2 regions of the Vibrio sp. RC586 genome follow, and region 1 is predicted to be linked to the other one. Evidence: riboswitches for the same ligand, from Rfam matches in the RefSeq annotation. Region 1 holds a riboswitch; the other holds the start of a gene.
The links. Region 1 has a riboswitch for thiamine pyrophosphate ahead of thiD (bifunctional hydroxymethylpyrimidine kinase/phosphomethylpyrimidine kinase). Riboswitches for the same ligand answer to the same signal wherever they lie in the genome.
Positions count from the first base shown of each region.

Region 2: it holds a riboswitch for thiamine pyrophosphate, as region 1 does, so the genes downstream of both, thiC (phosphomethylpyrimidine synthase ThiC) here and thiD (bifunctional hydroxymethylpyrimidine kinase/phosphomethylpyrimidine kinase) in region 1, are expected to answer to the same signal.

Region 1 covers NZ_ADBD01000007.1:279,100-282,218, reverse strand. The annotation lists gene VOA_RS12830 (HD domain-containing phosphohydrolase) at 1-4, opposite strand, end outside; gene VOA_RS12835 (sugar O-acetyltransferase) at 289-906, shown strand; TPP riboswitch at 941-1,063, shown strand; gene thiD (bifunctional hydroxymethylpyrimidine kinase/phosphomethylpyrimidine kinase) at 1,124-1,963, shown strand; gene asnS (asparagine--tRNA ligase) at 2,026-3,119, opposite strand, start outside.
Region 2 covers NZ_ADBD01000014.1:4,879-7,997, reverse strand. The annotation lists gene thiC (phosphomethylpyrimidine synthase ThiC) at 1-1,663, opposite strand, end outside; TPP riboswitch at 1,763-1,861, opposite strand; gene crcB (fluoride efflux transporter CrcB) at 1,914-2,294, opposite strand; tRNA gene VOA_RS01130 (tRNA-Trp) at 2,521-2,597, opposite strand; tRNA gene VOA_RS01135 (tRNA-Asp) at 2,628-2,704, opposite strand; rRNA gene rrf (5S ribosomal RNA) at 2,735-2,850, opposite strand; rRNA gene VOA_RS01145 (23S ribosomal RNA) at 2,961-3,119, opposite strand, start outside.

The DNA.
Region 1 (3,119 bases):
TCATAGCAAGCGGTAGTACCAAAGGTCAATAAGTTACAGCAACTCAAGTATAAACTGCTTAATTAAAGCAAGTGCGATTTATTATCATTTTTAATGAAAGTTGCGAATCTTATAGGCATCATGAAGTAATCACCACCTTTGAAAGATGATTTTTTGAGTGGTCGTATCACTCCTTAATGCTAACTACCTGATGTAATGTGTTATTTGGCTCTCAACCTTTATGCAACGAGGTTTTTCTATTCGATTTGAGTGCTTATGGTCAGAGGTAAACAGAAAATGAGGAAGCACATGAGCCGTGATTTGAAAGATTTTTCAGTTCAGTTACCCATAAACCGAGATTTGATTACCTATCAAATGGAGGTCAAAGAGAAGCTGTATGACTTCAACCATACACGTCCAGCCCAGCATGCTGAACGGCAAGTGATATTAAATTCGCTCTTGGGTGCGGCAAACGGTGTGACGATAGTGCCTCCGTTTTTCTGCGATTTAGGCCATAACATTCATTTCAAATGTGGTGGTTTCTTAAACACCAACGTCATCATTTTGGATATTGCCCCAGTGATGATTGGTGAATATGTGCAGATGGGACCGAATGTGGTGATCAGTACCGTTGGGCATCCACTTGATCTTGCACAGCGTGTGTTACCGATTGCGGCTGGCAACCCGATTGTGATTGAAGATAACGTGTGGCTTGGCGCGGGCGCGATTGTGCTTGATGGCGTTACCGTTGGTGCTCGCAGTGTCATTGGTGCTGGAAGCGTGGTAACAAGAGATATTCCGCCTGATTGCGTTGCCGTGGGGAATCCATGTCGAGTGATTCGCCAAATTGAGCACAGTGAAATGCCGTCTGAAGTGGAATTAGAGGAAATGTGGCGTGATCTCGACTTTATTGAAAGTGAGAAATAATCGCTGTCCACCGCATTAAATGCTGTTAAGATGCCGCTCGTAGTCGGGGAGCCTGAGAGCGCATGAAAGAGTGCGAATTGAAGGCTGAGATCGCGTAGCGAGACCCGTTGAACCTGATTCAGTTAGAACTGACGTAGGGAACTATCCTCAACAGCTCGTATTGTTTTGCCATTCATCTGCGGTTTGGGATCAGTTCCTGTTTTTCACAGGAGCCTTTATGCCACTAATCTCTTCAAATCCTACCCCTATAGTGCTCACCATTGCTGGATCAGACAGTGGCGGCGGAGCGGGGATTCAAGCCGATATCAAAGCCATTTCCGCAACTGGAAGCTATGCTTGCTCGGTGATTACCGCGATTACTGCGCAAAATACGCAAGGTGTTTCAGCGGTATTTCCTCTACCTCTAGAGATTATTGAGCAGCAATTGGAGGCGATTTTCTGTGATATTCCTGTCTTGGCGGTAAAAATTGGCATGTTGGCGGATGCCCAAATCATCACTCTGGTTGCCAAAAAATTGCGTCAATATCAACCCCAATGGGTTGTGCTCGATCCGGTGATGGTTTCAACCAGCGGGCATCATCTACTCGCAGAAGATGCCGTGATCACCTTAAAAAATGAGCTGTTGCCACTTGCTAGTCTCATCACGCCTAATCTACCGGAAGCGGCCGTTTTAGTGGGGATGACAGAGCAAGAATGGCAACAAAATCCACAGCAGGGCATTGTTGCACTAAGTCAGTTAGACGCTCAAGCCGTCTTGCTCAAAGGGGGGCATAATCATCAGCAAAGGGACAGTGATGATTTGCTGATCGAAGCGAACGATATCTACCCTTTCCGCGCGCCACGCATTGCCACCCAAAACACACATGGTACGGGGTGTTCACTCTCATCGGCGATCGCCTCCTATCTTGCGCAAGGTTATGCGTTGAAAGAGGCGGTTGAGAAAGCAAAGCAGTATATCCATCAGGCGATCTTGCATGCTGATCAACTGAAAATCGGTCAGGGTTATGGACCAGTACACCATTTTTATTCGTTACAAATGGATAAACGTGAAGAATAGTGAGTTTTGGGTATAAAAAAACCGTCTCGCTAGAGACGGTTTTTGCATTCGACAGAGTGCAATTAGAAGCTTGCGCTGCGTGGCGTACGTGGGAATGGAATCACATCACGCACGTTGCCCATACCAGTGACGTAAGACACGAGACGCTCGAAGCCTAGACCAAAACCTGCGTGCGGTACTGTGCCGTAACGGCGTAAGTCGCGATACCAATCCATGTGCTCAGGATCGATACCAAATTCACGCATACGTGCATCCAGAACATCCAAACGCTCTTCACGTTGTGAACCACCAATGATTTCACCAATGCCCGGAGCTAATACGTCCATCGCTGCAACGGTTTTGCCATCTTCGTTCATACGCATGTAGAACGCTTTGATGTCTTTTGGATAGTTCTTTACGATCACTGGCGCTTTGAAGTGTTCTTCTGCGAGGAAGCGCTCGTGCTCAGAAGCTAAGTCGATACCCCACTCAACTGGGAACTCAAACGTTTTGCCACAGTTTTTCAGAATTTCGATCGCATCGGTGTAATCCACTTGTGCAAAATCTGAATCTACAAACTGTTCAAGACGGGCAATCACTTCGTTGTTGATGCGGTCATTAAAGAACTCAAGATCGTCACGACGCTCAGCCAGTACCGCTTTGAACACATACTTCAGCATGTCTTCAGCCAGTTTTGCTACGGTGTTTAGATCCGCGAACGCGACTTCAGGTTCGACCATCCAGAATTCCGCCAAATGACGGCTAGTGTTTGAGTTCTCAGCACGGAACGTTGGGCCGAAAGTGTACACTTTGCTGATTGCACAAGCGTACGCTTCCGCGTTGAGCTGGCCTGATACAGTAAGGAACGTTTCTTTACCAAAGAAGTCTTGGTTGTAATCCACTTTACCTGCATCAGTACGCGGTAGGTTTTCCATATCCAGCGTTGATACGCGGAACATTTCACCCGCACCTTCTGCATCAGAAGCGGTGATCAGTGGTGCAGAAACCCAGAAGTAACCTTGTTCGTGGTAGAAGCGGTGAATGGCTTGTGCCAAGCAGTTACGAACGCGTGCTACGGCACCGATCACGTTAGTACGTGGACGCAGGTGAGCCACTTCACGCAGATATTCGATAGAATGACGAGTTTTCGCCATTGGGTAAGTGTCGGCATCTTCAA
Region 2 (3,119 bases), on a different contig from region 1:
GATCTAATGCGAGGTTGAATTGGTCTTCCCAACGGAATTCAAAACGCGCTTTTGATAATGCATTGTCGCGAATCTGAGCCCCTGGATGCCCTTTTGCTAAATCAGCAGCATGTGCAGCTAACTTGTACGTAATAAGGCCTGTTTTAACATCTTCTTTATTGGGTAATCCCAAGTGCTCTTTCGGCGTTACATAGCAGAGCATGGCACACCCAAACCAACCAATCATTGCCGCACCAATACCTGAGGTAATGTGATCATAACCAGGAGCGATATCGGTGGTTAATGGTCCAAGAGTATAGAAAGGAGCCTCATGGCAGTGTTTAAGCTGTTCATCCATATTCGCCTTAATCAAATGCATCGGCACATGTCCTGGGCCTTCAATCATGACCTGAACATCATATTCCCAAGCTATTTTGGCTAGCTCACCAAGAGTACGTAACTCAGCAAATTGTGCTTCATCGTTAGCATCAGCAATCGAGCCTGGACGAAGCCCATCTCCAAGAGATAGAGCCACATCATACTGCGCACAAATCTCACAGATTTCACGAAAATGGGTATAAAGGAAATTCTCCTTATGGTGAGAAAGGCACCATTTAGCAATGATAGAACCACCGCGAGAGACAATCCCAGTCAGGCGTTTTGCCGTCATCGGCACATAACGCAATAACAAACCGGCATGAATCGTAAAATAGTCCACACCTTGCTCGGCTTGCTCAAGCAAAGTGTCACGCATGACTTCCCAAGTGAGATTTTCAGCTATGCCATTCACTTTTTCTAGTGCTTGATACATAGGTACAGTACCAATAGGGACAGGGCTATTGCGCAGAATCCATTCCCGTGTTTCGTGAATATTCCGCCCAGTAGAAAGATCCATGACCGTATCAGCACCCCAGCGAGTAGCCCACACCAGTTTCTCCACCTCCTCTTCGATAGATGAACTGACCGAAGAGTTACCAATATTCGCGTTCACCTTAACCAAGAAATTACGGCCAATGATCATCGGCTCGGATTCAGGATGATTAATATTGCATGGGATAATGGCACGCCCTTCTGCAACCTCATTACGTACGAATTCAGGGGTAATCAAATCAGGAAGGTGTGCTCCAAAATTCTGGCCTGCATGTTGCTGAGTTAAACTGAGGGCTTGATTTGATAGGCGACGAGAGTTTTCTCTAATCGCAACGAACTCCATTTCAGGTGTAACAATACCCTGTCTTGCGTAATGTAACTGAGTCACTCGACGCTGCTTTACAGACCGTCGAATACGAGGAAGATGTCCATAGCGCAGCTCATCAAGTGTCTCATCGGCCAATCGCTCACGAGCAAAATGAGAACTCATATTAGATAGAATCTGGGTATCCTGACGCTCTTCAATCCATGACTCTCTCAGTTTAGGAAGTCCTGTATAGAGGTCTATATCATGCTCAGGATCAGTATAAACACCAGAGGTGTCGTAGACACAGATCGGCTCGTTAGGCTCAAAAATAGGTGCCTCTTTGCTACCACCGACCAAGGTATTACTAAGGGCAATTTCACGCACAGGCACACGAATATCCGCACGAGATCCTACGAAATATGTCTTTTGAGAGTTTGGATAGGGTTCAACTGAAAGAGTTTCTATAAAACGTTTCGCTTCCAGTCTTGCTTGTTTACGATTCGACATAGCATTTCCTTTTTAATAAGAGGGAGAAATGCTTGACGGAAAAATGCTATAAGAGGTGAGTCGACAGGTAAGATCGCTACTAAAAATAATAGCTCACCCAGAGAGTCTTCTCTTGTTCCCTTCGCAGGTATTAACCTGATCAGGTTCAACGGATCCCGAATAAACGGTCTCAGCCCAATGGCACTCCGACAAGTGGAAGCATTATAGATAAAGGTTATTGGTTAACCAAGTAAAATGACTGTTTCACTTATCAACTTTTTATTAACCAGTAGAACCCAAGCCAAGCAGCGGAAATACTCAAAATCACGTTGAGCAGCACATTCGCTCCCATCTTAAAAAAGGCTCCTTGCTGCATTAACAGCACATTATCCATTGAGAACGTAGAGAATGTCGTCAATGCCCCCAAAAAACCGAGCCCAATCACTTGTTTCCACGGGTAAGGGCTTAACCACTCGTTTTCAACACAAGCAATCAAAACCCCCATAGTGAATGAGCCAACAACATTCACGGTGAGTGTTCCCACAGGGAAACCTCGGCCAAAAAGAGTAATGCACATTTCAGAGACTAAGAAACGGGCACAAGCACCAATCGCCCCACCCAAAGCAATAAACCCCAACATAGATAGCGACATGCTTGTTCCTCCATTATTTAGAGAAGCTATTTTAAACATTCATAAAGATAAAGTGCGATATTTCAGCGTAAGAATAGATTTAATTAAAGGAAGAAATAGGGGAAGAAGGGATGCATGAGATGGTAAATAAGAAAAGTTACATACGTCACGTATCACGATACTTGACTGGAATTTGTCAAAACACGGATAAAGAAAAACCTCAGCATTGCTGCTGAGGTTCAATATATGGCAGGGGTGGAGAGATTCGAACTCCCAACACGCGGATTTGGAATCCGCTGCTCTGCCAATTGGAGCTACACCCCTGTGGATTTTTTGAGCTTAAGCTCGAATAAGTGGCGGAGCGGACGGGACTCGAACCCGCGACCCCCGGCGTGACAGGCCGGTATTCTAACCAACTGAACTACCGCTCCGCATTGGCTAGCGCTTGGTGCTAAATTAAAGCCTGGCGATGTTCTACTCTCACATGGGGAAACCCCACACTACCATCGACGCTGTTTCGTTTCACTTCTGAGTTCGGGATGGAGTCAGGTGGGTCCAAAACGCTATGGTCGCCAAGCAAATTCTTTCTCTCTATTTCTAGAGAATAATCTGGAAAGCTGTCTTCGTTCTCACACACATTCTTATGCGCTTAGCTTTGAGTCCACTACAAAACCCCTTGGGTGTTGTATGGTTAAGCCTCACGGGCAATTAGTACAGGTTAGCTCAACGCCTCACAACGCTTACACACCCTGCCTATCAACGTTCTAGTCTCGAACAACCCTTTAGGACAGTTAAACTGTCAGGGAAGACTCATCTCAGGGCTCGCTTCCCGCTTAGATGCTTTCA